One region of the Streptomyces sp. NPDC048211 genome, then DNA from elsewhere that is predicted to be linked to it. Evidence: riboswitches for the same ligand, from Rfam matches in the RefSeq annotation. Region 1 holds a riboswitch; the other holds the start of a gene.
The links. Region 1 has a riboswitch for glycine ahead of gcvT (glycine cleavage system aminomethyltransferase GcvT). Riboswitches for the same ligand answer to the same signal wherever they lie in the genome.

Region 1 (7,245 bases):
CCCCAGTCGCCCTTGGGGGCGAGCAGCGCGGGGTCGATGAGGTCCTGGTGGAACTCGTTGGGGTCCAGCCCGAAGACGGCCTGGATCGGCTTGGAGAGCACGGCGAGCAGGATCAGCAGGATGACAACGATGCCGCCGGCCACTGCCACCTTGTCGCGCTTGAAGCGCGTCCAGGCGATCCGTCCGAGCGAACGGCCTTCGATCTGGCTCTGTTTGACTCCCGTGAGTACTGCCTCCGGCTGCGCCTGGGCAGCCGATCCGGTGGTCTCGATCGGTGCGGTCACAGTGCCTCTGACCCCTCCCGCCGGCGGTGGCCGGCCCCTACTCGCCGCGGTGACGGCCTGGCGCGTGTCAGCCGGGGGTGCTTGACCCGGCTGATGTGTTCGGTGCGATGAATGCGTCTGTGGAGTGACCGCCGGTGCAACCTCGTACAAAGGGCGGACGATCCCCACTAGCCGGGAGTCTTCAACGCCGTTGCGATCACCCGCCAGACCTGACGGGGAATGTTTGCTCAAACGTGATGCGGTCAGTGAGCTTCCGTTATCCGGACAGTTTGATCGATTGAGCGGACTACTCGGCCGCTAATCCACCAGAACGGACATGCCGCCCAACGGGCGCTATTGAGTGGCTATTTGGGTGACCGCAGCGGGCGCGTTGTCCGCCGGATAGCCGTTTGTCCGATCCTGGGCAGGGGACCGCGCGGGGCTAGTAGGCGCGCGGGGCGGGACCGGGGGTCTGCGGGTAGCCGTAACCGGGAGCGACGACGGCGCCCCGGCCGGCCGGGGCGTGCGGCTCGCGGTCGTAGAACGGACGGGCGTTGGCACGCAGCCACATCGCGACCGGGTCGTACTCGTCGGCCATCGCGACCGTGGAGACCGGGAGCCCCTCCGGGACGGTGCCGATGGACTGCTGCATCATCGCCCGCACGGCGTCCACGGACGGCGCGCTCGTGTCGTACAGATCGAGACCGACGGCGAGGTACGGGACGCCGAGCGCGGGCTGCACCCAGGCGCGGCGCAGCGAGCGGATCGCGGGGGTGTGGTGGGCGTTCTGCGTGAGCTGGGCGTAGAACTGCGGGATCTCGATGGCGGGTTCACTGATCCGCAGCGGTCCGGCGGGCATCCGGTCGAGGCCGGTGGCGATCCTGCGCAGGTCCAGCCAGGGGATGCCCACGCCGCCGCCCCGCGCGTGCGGGTTCAGCCAGATGCCCCAGCGGTCGGGGAACAGGGCGCGGGCGATGTCGCGGCCGCCCACGACCTCGTGGTCCCGGCTCCAGCCGCTGGCGGAGAGCTCCTGGGCGGAGGTGACGCAGGGGGCGTAGCCGAGGCCGTCGATCTCCATGTTGCCGTACTGGGCGTCGGGCGAGCCGGCCCGGCCGTGCCAGAGCAGCATCCAGATCCGGTCGGCCGCCAGGGCCTGGAGGAGTGCCTCGTACGCGTCGTAGCGCCCGGGCGTCACTTGGCGCAGCATGTGCTCGACCTGCCCGGCCGCCGCGCTGCCTGCCGCACTCACCCTGGGTCCCGCCCCTCTTCGATCCAACGTCTCGGCCTGCCGCTCCCGGGCTCTCGGGGGCGGCGCGGTGCCGAGGCACCAGCCATCAAACCAGCTTATGCGGCGGCCCTGACACCGACTTGACTCCGCGGGCCGCGGCCGTCGGCCCGCGGCCCCGGCCCCCTTGCCGTGCCGCTACTCGGCGGGGCGCTGGTAGAAGGGCCGCACCCGGGCCCGCATCCAGTCGGCGACCGGGTCCTGGGCCACGTCGAGCAGCACCAGGTTGACCGGCCAGGGCACCTCGACGCGCCCCAGGGCCCGGCCCAGGGCGTCCATGGGCGCGTTGCGTCCGGCGCCCTCCCAGGTGGAGAACTCGATGCCGACGAAGAGGACGGGGTCGCCGCCCTCGATGCTGGCCAGGGCGCGGCGGGCGCTGAGCACGACGCCGCTGGCCTCGAACTCCCCGGCCGCGGCGGAGAGGAAGTCGACGGGCTCCTCCTGCCAGTCCGGCTCGTACAGCCGGACCCGGCCGCCGCTGGACGGTCCGTCGAGCGGGGTGCGTCCGGTCCGGCAGAGCTCGGCGACGGCGGGCGGCGGCAGCGGGACGCCGACCGCGCCGCCCGGGTTCACGGCGATGCCGAGCTGCGGGGGCAGGCCCCGGGCGAACTCGCGGGCGGGGGCCACGGTGAAGGACATATGGGCGCCGACGCAGGCGAGGAACTGCTGTTCGGAGCTGAACACGGGGACGTACGGCGCGCCCTCGATGTCCAGCGTCGGCAGATCGAGGTCGGTGGCATCCGGCGAGCCGCCGTTGGGCAGGGGCACCCAGAGGTGGCTGCGGCCGAGCACCTCCACCAGCCGGCCGCCCGCCTCCGGGCTGCCGAGCGAGGCGCTCAGCACTTCTTCGAGCTCGTTGGCCGGCCATCCGCCCTGCGGATGGGTCCGGGCCGGTGCCGGAATGTCCACTGTCTCCCTCTCTCGCCCCATGTCGTGCAGCAAGAGGTTAACGCCGCTCCCCGGTTACCCGTCGGGCACACACAGCCTGTCCAGCCCTCGGACAGGTCTGTCTCAGCCCTCACCCTGTGCGTCTGCGAATGTGATCCGCGTCAGCAGGCCCGCCGCCTCCCGGTCGAGCAGCACCGCCGAGGCGCATCCGAGCGGCAGCAGACCCGACTCGGTGTCCCGCAGCAGCCGCCCCACGGCCCTGCGGTGGCGGGCGAACGCGTACCCGGAGACCCCGCGGCCGCGCTCACGCTGTCCCTCCCGGGCCGTCTGCGGGGTGACGTCGAGCAGGACGAGGTGCAGGACGCGGCCGCGCCGCCGGGCGTACCGGGCGAGCCGGCCGCGCACCCAGGCCTGGGTGCCGCAGTCGTGGACGACGACGGAGACGCCGGAGCGCAGCACCCGCCACAGCCCCCAGTAGTGGGCGACGCGGACGAGCGGGCGGTAGAGGACGTACGGGAGTAAGCGGGGCAGCCGGGCCGCCCAGCGGTCCCTGGTGTCCTGGGAGTCGATGGCGTGCGCGGCGACGGCCCGTGCGATGAGGGTCGACTTGCCGCTGCCGGGCAGTCCGGACACCACCACCACGTCGCCCGCCGAGAAGTGCAGGCCGTGCGGGCTGTGCCCGCCCCGCTGCCGCAGGTCCCGTACGACAGGCGCGTGCGGGCCCACCCTCTCCCTGGCCGGCGCACCCGGCTGCGCGGGCAGTGCGCCGTGCGCGACCCCCGCGGTCGTCGCGTACCGCTGCAACGTCATCACCCTCCCCCTGTCGGCTGACCTACACCTGCCCAAGAAGTGTAAAGAAAAGGTAATGCGGCACAACCGTCCGACCCGCCGGATCCCCCGGAAGACCGGCATCGGTACCGGCCCCCCACTCTCCCGCAATGCGTGCGATGATGACCCCGTCAACTGCATATAGGCCGCTCGAATCCGCGCGGGAGAGTCCCGGCCATCGCGTGCCGGGCGCCGAAGGAGCAAGATCCTCCCTTGAATCTCTCAGGCCCCGTACCGCGTGGATGAGGCAGATCTGAAAAGCGAGTCGCCCTGCGGCTCCACCCAAGGTGCAAGCCGAACCCCTCCGGGGCCTCTCGGCGAACCTCTCAGGTTCCGATGACAGATGGGGAGGGATCGTCCTCGTCGTCATGCCCTGGGAGCCTTTATCCATGAGCACCGCCCCCCGCCTCACCGCCCACCCGTCGCCCGCCGCCACCCTGCCTGATAGTGCTGCGCACCAAAGCCCTATTCAGGCCCTGCACCGTTCGCTGGGTGCGACCATGACCGACTTCGCGGGCTGGGACATGCCGCTGCGGTACGCCAGTGAGCGCGACGAGCACAACGCCGTGCGCACGAAGGCCGGCCTCTTCGACCTCTCCCACATGGGCGAGATCACCGTCACCGGCCCCGAGGCCGTGGCGCTGCTGAACTTCGCGCTCGTCGGCAACATCGGCACCGTCTCCGTGGGCCGCGCCCGCTACACGATGATCTGCGCCGAGGACGGCGGCATCCTGGACGACCTGATCGTCTACCGGCTGGGCGAGACCGAGTACATGGTCGTCGCCAACGCGGGCAACGCCCAGATCGTGCTGGACGCGCTGACCGCCCGCGCCGAGGGCTTCGACGCCGAGGTGCGCGACGACCGCGACGCGTACGCCCTGCTCGCCGTCCAGGGCCCCGAATCCCCCGCCATCCTGGCCGCCGTCACCGACGCCGACCTGGACGGTCTGAAGTACTACGCCGGGCTGCCCGGCACGGTCGCCGGGGTCCCCGCGCTGATCGCCCGTACCGGCTACACCGGCGAGGACGGCTTCGAGCTGTTCGTCGCGCCCGGGCACGCCGAGCAGTTGTGGAAGGCCCTCACCGAGGCCGGCGCCTCCCGCGGCCTGATCCCGTGCGGGCTCTCCTGCCGCGACACGCTGCGCCTGGAGGCGGGCATGCCGCTGTACGGGCACGAGCTGACCACCTCGCTGACCCCGTTCGACGCCGGCCTCGGCCGGGTCGTGAAGTTCGAGAAGGACGGCGACTTCGTCGGCCGCAAGGCCCTGGAGGCCGCCGCCGAGCGCGCCGAGACCGCCCCGCCCCGCAAGCTCGTCGGCCTGGTGGCCGAGGGCCGCCGGGTACCGCGCGCCGGGTTCTCGGTCGTCGCCGGCGGCGAGGTCATCGGTGAGGTCACCTCGGGCGCGCCCTCGCCCACGCTCGGCAAGCCGATCGCCATGGCCTACGTCGACGCCGCGCACGCCGCGCCCGGCACCGAGGGCGTCGGCGTGGACATCCGGGGCAGCCACGAGCCGTACGAGGTCGTGGCGCTGCCGTTCTACAAGCGCCGGAAGTAGCGTCCGCACGCGTCAGGAAGTGACGCACTCCCGTCTCACACCGTAAGACCACCGTTCATCAGCACTCCCCCGCGTACAGGAGAATTCAGGTCATGAGCAACCCCCAGCAGCTGCGGTACAGCAAGGAGCACGAGTGGCTGTCGGCCGTCGAGGACGGTGTGGCCACGATCGGCATCACGGAGTACGCGGCCAACGCGCTCGGTGACGTCGTCTACGCCCAGCTCCCCGAGGTCGGTGAAACGGTGACCGCGGGCGAGACCTGCGGCGAGCTCGAGTCGACCAAGTCGGTCAGCGACCTGTACTCGCCGGTGACCGGCGAGGTCACGGCCGCGAACCAGGACGTCGTGGACGACCCGTCGCTGGTGAACTCCGCTCCGTTCGAAGGCGGCTGGCTGTTCAAGGTACGCGTCACGGATGAGCCCGCCGATCTGCTCTCCGCCGACGAGTACACCGCGTTCTCCGGCAACTGAGACCCCAAGGGACCACCTGATGTCGCTTCTGAACTCCTCCCTCCACGAGCTGGACCCGGACGTCGCCGCCGCTGTCGACGCCGAGCTCCACCGCCAGCAGTCCACCCTCGAGATGATCGCCTCGGAGAACTTCGCTCCGGTCGCGGTCATGGAGGCCCAGGGCTCCGTCCTGACCAACAAGTACGCCGAGGGCTACCCCGGCCGCCGCTACTACGGCGGCTGCGAGCACGTCGACGTGGTCGAGCAGATCGCGATCGACCGCATCAAGGCGCTCTTCGGCGCCGAGGCGGCGAACGTGCAGCCGCACTCCGGTGCGCAGGCCAACGCCGCCGCGATGTTCGCGCTGCTGAAGCCGGGCGACACGATCATGGGCCTGAACCTGGCCCACGGCGGTCACCTGACCCACGGCATGAAGATCAACTTCTCCGGCAAGCTCTACAACGTGGTCCCGTACCACGTCGACGACACGGGCGTCGTGGACATGGCCGAGGTCGAGCGCCTCGCCAAGGAGTCCAAGCCGAAGCTGATCGTGGCCGGCTGGTCCGCCTACCCCCGTCAGCTGGACTTCGCCGCCTTCCGCCGCATCGCGGACGAGGTCGGCGCGTACCTGATGGTCGACATGGCACACTTCGCCGGTCTGGTCGCCGCGGGCCTGCACCCCAACCCGGTGCCGCACGCCCACGTCGTCACGACCACCACGCACAAGACCCTCGGCGGTCCGCGCGGCGGCGTGATCCTCTCCACCCAGGAGCTCGCCAAGAAGATCAACTCGGCGGTCTTCCCGGGTCAGCAGGGCGGCCCGCTGGAGCACGTGATCGCGGCCAAGGCGGTCTCGTTCAAGGTCGCGGCGACCGAGGAGTTCAAGGAGCGCCAGCAGCGCACCCTGGACGGTGCCCGCATCCTCGCCGAGCGTCTGGTGCAGCCGGACGTTACCGAGGTCGGCGTCTCCGTCCTGTCCGGCGGCACGGACGTGCACCTGGTCCTGGTGGACCTGCGCAACTCCGAGCTGGACGGCCAGCAGGCCGAGGACCGGCTCCACGAGCTGGGCATCACGGTCAACCGGAACGCCATCCCCAACGACCCGCGGCCGCCGATGGTCACCTCGGGTCTGCGGATCGGCACGCCGGCGCTCGCCACCCGCGGTTTCCAGGCGGCCGACTTCACCGAGGTCGCCGAGATCATCGCGTCGGCGCTGAAGCCGTCGTACGACGCGGACGACCTGAAGGCCCGCGTCGTCGCGCTCGCCGAGAAGTTCCCGCTGTACCCCGGTGTGAAGTAGCCGGACCGGCGCGTTTGCACGTTGGGGAGGGGCACCCCGCACACTGAACAGTGAGCGCGGTGCCCCATCCCTTGTTCCCGCTCTTCGGGCCCACCCCCGCCCGTACCGCACCACCCGGCAGACAACGACGTCTACCACTGCTTAGGAGTCACCCGTGGCCATCTCGGTCTTCGACCTGTTCTCGATCGGCATCGGCCCGTCCAGCTCCCATACGGTCGGCCCCATGCGCGCGGCCCGTATGTTCGCGCGCCGGCTGAAGAACGAGGGCCTGCTGGCCCACACCGTCTCGATACGCGCCGAGCTCTTCGGCTCCCTCGGTGCCACCGGCCACGGCCACGGCACCCCCAAGGCCGTCCTGCTCGGCCTGGAGGGCGAGTCCCCCCGTACCGTCGACGTCGAGACGGCGGACGACCGGGTCGAGACGATCCGCGCCACCGGCCGGCTCAACCTCCTCGGCATGCACGAGATCGCCTTCGACGCCGACAAGCAGCTGATCCTCCACCGCCGCAAAGCGCTGCCGTACCACGCCAACGGCATGACGGTCTTCGCGTACGACCACGAGGGCGCCCTGCTCCTGGAGAAGACGTACTACTCGGTCGGCGGCGGCTTCGTCGTCGACGAGGACGCCGTCGGCGAGGACCGGATCGTCCTCGACGACACCGTCCTCAAGCACCCC
Region 2 (7,245 bases), on a different contig from region 1:
TTCGGGGGGTGACAATCCGGGTGGTTCCGGCGCGTCGTCTGTTGACCCTGCCGGTGCCGGCCGCATAGGTTTCGGAGAACCGTCAACCTCAAGTACGGGTGGAGGGTTCGCCCCGAGGCAGGAGGCTCCGTCCATGCCGGTCTGTACGAGGTGCGGGCATCGCAATGCCGAGGCCAGCCGTTTCTGTTCCAACTGCGGCGCGCCGCTGCGGGGCGGGATCCCCGAGCGCGCCTCGGAGACGACGTCGACCATCTCCATCTCCGGTCTGGAGGCCTACGAGGCGGAGGCGACCGGACAGACGTCCGTGCCGTCGCTCTCTCCCGAGGCCCAGGCTGCCGTGGACGCCCTGCCGCTCGGCTCGGCGCTCCTGGTGGTGCGACGGGGGCCCAACTCGGGGAGCCGCTTCCTTCTGGACAGCGAGCTGACCACGGCGGGCCGCCACCCGCAGAGCGACATCTTCCTCGACGACGTGACGGTTTCGCGTCGGCACGTGGAGTTCCGCCGGGGCACCGACGGCAGCTTCACCGTGGGGGATGTGGGCAGCCTCAACGGCACCTATGTCAATCGTGAGCGCATCGACTCCGTCCCGCTGTCCAACGGCGACGAAGTGCAGATCGGTAAGTACCGGCTGGTCTTCTACGCAAGCCAGCGCGGCATCTGACCCGGCCCCCGACCCCGTCGGGGGGACCCCCAGGAAGGTCCATGCTGAGAACACCGACGGGCGGTGCCGGACACGGCACCGCCACCGCCGACGACCGCCCGATGAGCATCGGCACGGTTCTCCTGCAGCTGCGGGACGAGTTCCCCGAAGTCACCATCTCCAAGATCCGCTTCCTGGAGGCGGAGGGGCTCGTCGAGCCGCAGCGGACACCTTCCGGCTACCGGAAGTTCCGTCCCGACGACGTCGAGCGGCTCGGTCAGGTGCTCCGGATGCAGCGGGACCACTATCTTCCGCTGAAGGTCATCCGGGAGCACCTGGACGCCCTCGCCCGCGGTGAACAGGTCGCCCTGCCCTCCCCTGGCGGCGAGCGGGACCTGGTGGACGGCAGCTGGACCTGTGGTCCGGGACGGGCCACCGCGGCCCGTATCGGCCGCGCCGAGCTTCTCGCAGCCGCCGAGGTCACGGAGAGCGACCTCGACGCGTGGGAGTCCTACGGTCTGGTCGCACCGGCGGCCGAGGGCGGCTACGACGCCGAGACGGTCACCATCGCCAGGCTTGTGGCGGATCTGGGGCGATTCGGTCTGGAACCGCGTCATCTCCGGGCGATGCGAGCGGCCGCGGACCGTGAGGCCGGCCTGATCGAGCAGGTGGTCGCGCCCCTGCGCCGGCACCGGAATCCGCAGACCAGAGCACATGCCGAGGCCACCGCGAGGGAGCTTGCCGAGCTCTCCGTACGGCTGCATTCGGCCCTCGTCCAGGCCGCTCTGCAGATCCGTCTCCACTGATCCCGGTGGGGCCCGACTACCCAAACCTGCCGAGCACGTCCTAGGGTTGCTGTGTGAACGAGCTCGACGTTGTGGGTGTCCGGGTGGAAATGCCCTCCAACCAACCGATCGTGCTCCTGCGTGAAGTGGGAGGCGACCGGTACCTCCCCATTTGGATCGGTCCTGGTGAGGCGACCGCGATCGCCTTCGCCCAGCAGGGCATGGCTCCTGCCAGGCCGCTGACCCATGATCTCTTCAAGGATGTGCTCGAGGCCGTCGGCCAGGAGCTCACCGAGGTCCGGATCACGGATCTGCGAGAAGGGGTCTTCTACGCGGAGCTGGTCTTCGCCAGCGGGGTCGAGGTGAGCGCGCGGCCTTCCGACGCCATAGCGCTCGCCCTGCGCACCGGCACGCCGATCTACGGCAGTGACGGGGTGCTCGACGATGCGGGAATCGCGATTCCGGACGAGCAGGAGGACGAGGTGGAGAAGTTCCGCGAGTTCCTCGACCAGATCTCACCGGAGGATTTCGGTACGAACAGTCAGTGACGTCCCAAGGGGCTGCGTCAGCGCATCCGGCAAGCCTTTCCCGTTCGTGAGTCACGGGAAACCACCCTCAGGGTGATTATCACTCGGCGTGCCGAGTGTGGCGATCGTTGACGCACCCCGGGTGACTGCCTACCTTCGAGTGGGCAGGTCAAGGACGGAGGTCGGCGTGAGAAGCAGCGGCGACGGTACGGCAGTGGGTGGGCCGTATCCGCAGCAGGGGAGTACAGCCGGCCACACCATCAGGCAACCGGCTGCGCCGGATGCGGTGGCGGGGGACGGCGTGACATCGGCCAACGAGATCGGCTACCGGGGCCCGACGGCGTGCGCGGCTGCGGGGATCACCTACCGGCAGCTCGACTACTGGGCCCGCACCGGCCTGGTGGAACCGAGCGTCCGCCCGGCCTACGGGTCGGGCACGCAGCGGCTCTACAGCTTCCGGGACGTGGTGCTCCTGAAGATCGTGAAGCGATTCCTCGACACCGGGGTGGCACTGCAGAACATCCGCACCACGGTGCAGCACCTGCGGGCCCGCGGTTTCCAGGATCTCGAGCGCATGACGCTGATGAGTGACGGAGCGACCGTCTACGAGTGCTCCTCGCCCGCCGAGGTCGTCGAGCTGCTCCAAGGGGGCCAGGGCGTCTTCGGTATCGCCGTCGGGGTGGTGTGGCGGGACGTGGACGCCGCGCTGTCGCAGCTGCACGGGGAGCGCGTGGACACCGGCGAGACACTGATCGGCAACAACCCCGCCGACGAGCTCGCCCGTCGGCGCAACCGGGCGGGCTGACCGGACGGACGAACGGCCACGCCCCGGAATTCCGGGGTGCGGCCGCCGTTGCGCCAGGGCGGCTGTCAGTGCCGTAGGGCACCATCGATTGATGTGAGAGCCGCGCCCACCATCCTGCATCTGGACATGGATGCCTTCTACGCCTCTGCCGAGCAGGCGGCGAAGCCGAGTCTGCGCGGCAAACCGGTCGTGGTGGGCGGGCTCGGGCCCAGAGGAGTGGTCGCCACCGCCTCGTACGAGGCGCGGCGTTTCGGGGTGCACTCGGCGATGCCGATGGCGCAGGCCAGACGGCTGGCGCCGAACGCGGCCTACCTCGTGCCGCGCTTCACGCTCTACCGCACGGTGAGCGACCAGGTCATGGAGCTGCTGGGCCGCCTCTCGCCCCTCGTGGAGCCGCTCAGCCTCGACGAGGCCTTCGTCGACCTGGAGGCGGGCGGGACCGCGGACGACACGGCCTCGGCCCTGGAGATCGGCGAGCAGCTGCGCGGGGCGATCGAGGCGGTCACGGGGCTCAGCGGCTCGGTCGGGCTCGCAGGCTCCAAGATGCTGGCGAAGATCGCCTCCGAGGAGGCGAAGCCCGACGGAATCCTGCTGATAGAGCCGGGCACGGAGCGGGAACTGCTCGCACCCATGACGGTGCGCACCCTGCCCGGCGTCGGGCCCGCCACCGCGGACCATCTGCGCCGCGCCGGCATGACCACGATCAACGACCTGGCCGAAGCGGGCGAGGCGGAACTCGTACGGCTCCTGGGCAAGGCGCACGGCAGCTCTCTGCATCGGATGGCCTTCGGTTACGACGACCGGCCCGTGGTCGCCGAGCGCGACGCGAAATCGGTCTCGGTCGAGGACACCTTCGACACGGACCTGCACGACCGGGTCCGTGTCAGGGCCGAGGTGGAGCGGCTTGCCGACCGCTGCGTGCAGCGGCTGAGGGCCGCCGGCCGGTCGGGGCGCACGGTCGTGCTGAAAGTGCGGCGCTACGACTTCTCGACCCTCACGCGCTCCGAGACACTCCGCGGGCCCACCGACGACCCCACAGTCGTGAGAGAGGCCGCTGCGCGGCTTCTGGAGTCCGTGGACACGACCGGAGGCGTGCGGTTGCTGGGCGTCGGCGTCACCGGCCTCGCCGACTTCACCCAGGAGGACCTGTTCGCCCAGGCGGCTGGTGAGCGGACGGCCGCCGAGCTCCCCGGACACGCCGAGGCGGGTGCGGACCCGGGTGCGGAAGACGCCGAGCGGACGGAGGGCGGCGAGCAGGCGGGCCCGGAGACCGTCCAGGAGAGTGCCGAGCAGCTTGCCGCGCGGCGCTGGCCCGCGGGGCACGACGTCCGCCACGGCATCTACGGGCACGGCTGGGTGCAGGGGAGCGGGGTCGGGCGGGTGACGGTGCGGTTCGAGGAACCGGAATCGGCGCCCGGCCGGGTCCGCACGTTCCGTATCGACGATCCGGAACTGCAGCCGGCCGATCCGCTGCCGCTCGTGCGGGACCCGGTGGACTACTCGTCCTGGCCCGCCAGTCTGCCGAAGTCGCGGTCGGGGGCGCTCTCGCCGGGCGCCGAGTCCAGACCGTAGTGCCGGTAGAGCTGAAGCTCCTGTTCCGGCGAGAGATGGCGACCGACCCCGAAGTCGGGTGCGTCCTTGATCAGGGCCCGGTCGAAGGGGATGCGCAGCGTGTCCTCGACGAATTCGCTGGGCTCCAGCGGGACGAAGGCGTCCCGGCTGAACAGCCCGGTGCGCACGGCCGCCCACTCGGGCACACCGGTCGCGTCGTCGAGATACACCTCGTCCACGGTTCCGATCTTGGTGCCCTTGCGGTCGAACGCCTTGCGGCCGATCAGGCTGCGCGGATCGATGTCGGTCTGCACGGTCCCTCCCTTTGGTCGCGGCTACTCCACAGGCACTACAGAAGAGCAGATTCGTGGGGTTGGCCACTCGAGATCTCTGCCGGGTACCCCGCTGGTAGGCTGGCCATGGCTGCTGACCCCGTGCGGGAGAGTCCTCCGGAGAAGTTCCGGAGGCGCCGAAGGAGCAAATCCTCCCCGGAATCTCTCAGGCCCCCGTACCGCACGGACGAGGTCACTCTGGAAAGCAGGGCGGGTTTCGCATGGCCTCGGCCGGACCGGACCCCACCCTCACCGACGGTGAAAGCCGGTGCGCCCCGCGGGCACCGGTGAAGCTCTCAGGTTGAGATGACAGAGGGGGAGGCCGTTCGGGCACCCCGCGCCGTGGTGCCCCTCGCAGGTCGTGACAGACCAGGAGGCCTCCATCATGACCCCCCGTCGCACTTCGCTCTCCCAGCTCGAACAGGGCATCCCGTTCGAGCAGCGCCACATCGGGCCCGATGCCGAGGCCCAGGCGAAGATGCTCGCCCAGGTCGGTTACGGCTCACTCGACGAGCTGACCGCCGCCGCGGTTCCCGATGTGATCAAGAGTGCCGAAGCCCTGAAGCTGCCGGACGCCCGGACCGAGGCCGAGGTCCTTGCCGAGCTGCGCCTCCTGGCCGACCGCAACCAGGTCCTGGCCCCGATGATCGGGCTCGGCTACTACGGCACGTTCACCCCGCCGGTGATCCTCCGCAACGTGATGGAGAACCCCGCCTGGTACACGGCCTACACGCCGTACCAGCCCGAGATCTCCCAGGGCCGCCTCGAAGCCCTCCTGAACTTCCAGACGATGGTGGCCGAGCTCACCGGGCTGCCCACCTCCGGCGCCTCCCTGCTCGACGAGGGAACCGCCGCCGCCGAGGCCATGGCGCTGGCGCGGCGCGTCGGCAAGGTCAAGAACGGCGTCTTCCTGGTCGACGCGGACTCCCTGCCGCAGACCGTCGCGGTCATCGAGACCCGCGCCGAGCCGACCGGGGTCGAGGTCGTCGTCGCCGACCTCAGCGACGGCATCCCGGCCGAGATCGCGGAGCGGGGCGTCTTCGGCGTGCTGCTGCAGTACCCGGGCGCCTCCGGCGCCGTGCGCGACATCAAGCCCGTCATCGAGCAGGCCCACGAGCTCGGCGCGATCGTCACCGTGGCCGCCGATCTGCTCGCCCTCACCCTGCTCACCTCGCCCGGCGACCTGGGCGCGGACATCGCGGTCGGCACCACGCAGCGTTTCGGCGTCCCGATGGGCTTCGGCGGACCGCACGCCGGCTTCATGGCCGTACGTGAGAAGTTCGCACGCAGCCTCCCCGGCCGCCTGGTGGGCGTCTCCGTGGACGCGGACGGGAACAAGGCCTACCGGCTGGCCCTGCAGACCCGCGAGCAGCACATCCGCCGCGAGAAGGCCACCAGCAACATCTGCACCGCCCAGGTGCTGCTCGCCGTGATGGCCGGTATGTACGCCGTGTACCACGGCCCCGACGGACTGCGGACGATCGCGCGGCGCACCCACCGCTACGCGGCCATTTTGGCCGAGGGGCTGCGTGCGGCCGGTGTCGACGTGGTGACCGGCGCCTACTTCGACACGCTCACCGTCCGGGTCCCGGGCAAGGCTGCCGCGGTGGTCGCCGACGCCCGTGACCGCGGGGTCAACCTCCGGCTCGTCGACGGCGACCTGGTCTCGCTCGCGTGCGACGAGACCACGACCCGCGCGCAGGTCGCCGCAGTCTGGGCCGCTTTCGGCGCCGAGGGCGACATCGAGGCGCTGGACGCCACGACCGCCGACGCGATGCCGGAGGGTCTGCTGCGCGGCGACGCGTTCCTGACCCACCCGGTCTTCCACCAGCACCGTTCCGAGACCGCGATGCTGCGCTACCTGCGCAAGCTCGCCGACCGTGACTACGCGCTGGACCGCGGCATGATCCCGCTCGGCTCCTGCACGATGAAGCTGAACGCGACCGCCGAGATGGAGTCGATCACCTGGCCCGAGTTCGGCGCGCTGCACCCCTTCGCACCGGCCGAGCAGGCCGAGGGTTTCCTGACGCTCATCCGTGAGCTGGAGGAGCGCCTCGCGGAGGTCACCGGCTACGACGCCGTCTCCCTCCAGCCGAACGCCGGATCGCAGGGTGAGTTCGCGGGGCTGCTCGCCGTCCGCGCGTACCACCGCGCCAACGGCGACGAGGGCCGGACCGTCTGCCTGATCCCGTCCTCCGCCCACGGCACCAACGCCGCGAGCGCCGTGATGGCCGGGATGAAGGTCGTCGTGGTGAAGACCGCCGACGACGGCGAGGTCGACATCGAGGACCTCCGAGCCAAGATCGCGCAGCACCGCGACGAGCTCGCTGTGCTCATGATCACCTACCCGTCCACCCACGGCGTCTTCGAGGAGCATGTCGCCGACATCTGTGCCGAGGTGCATGACGCCGGCGGTCAGGTGTACGTCGACGGGGCCAACCTCAACGCTCTCGTCGGCCTGGCCAAGCCGGGTCACTTCGGCGGCGACGTCTCCCACCTGAACCTGCACAAGACCTTCTGCATCCCGCACGGCGGCGGCGGTCCCGGCGTCGGTCCCGTCGGTGTGCGCGCACACCTGGCGCCGTACCTCCCGAACCACCCGCTG

Region 2: another riboswitch for glycine. It lies ahead of gcvP (aminomethyl-transferring glycine dehydrogenase); the one in region 1 lies ahead of gcvT (glycine cleavage system aminomethyltransferase GcvT).

The regions. Positions count from the first base shown of each region.
Region 1 covers NZ_JBIDAD010000001.1:1,155,591-1,162,835, reverse strand. The annotation lists gene ACGFZA_RS05340 (ABC transporter permease) at 1-284, opposite strand, end outside; gene ACGFZA_RS05335 (enhanced serine sensitivity protein SseB C-terminal domain-containing protein) at 706-1,512, opposite strand; gene ACGFZA_RS05330 (enhanced serine sensitivity protein SseB) at 1,687-2,457, opposite strand; gene ACGFZA_RS05325 (AAA family ATPase) at 2,560-3,246, opposite strand; glycine riboswitch at 3,416-3,511, shown strand; gene gcvT (glycine cleavage system aminomethyltransferase GcvT) at 3,654-4,820, shown strand; gene gcvH (glycine cleavage system protein GcvH) at 4,913-5,290, shown strand; gene glyA (serine hydroxymethyltransferase) at 5,310-6,569, shown strand; gene ACGFZA_RS05305 (L-serine ammonia-lyase) at 6,724-7,245, shown strand, end outside.
Region 2 covers NZ_JBIDAD010000009.1:386,500-393,744, reverse strand. The annotation lists gene ACGFZA_RS30520 (FHA domain-containing protein) at 1-661, shown strand, start outside; gene ACGFZA_RS30515 (MerR family transcriptional regulator) at 703-1,446, shown strand; gene ACGFZA_RS30510 (bifunctional nuclease family protein) at 1,500-1,973, shown strand; gene ACGFZA_RS30505 (MerR family transcriptional regulator) at 2,140-2,757, shown strand; gene ACGFZA_RS30500 (DNA polymerase IV) at 2,851-4,329, shown strand; gene ACGFZA_RS30495 (PRC-barrel domain-containing protein) at 4,254-4,622, opposite strand; glycine riboswitch at 4,736-4,832, shown strand; gene gcvP (aminomethyl-transferring glycine dehydrogenase) at 5,026-7,245, shown strand, end outside.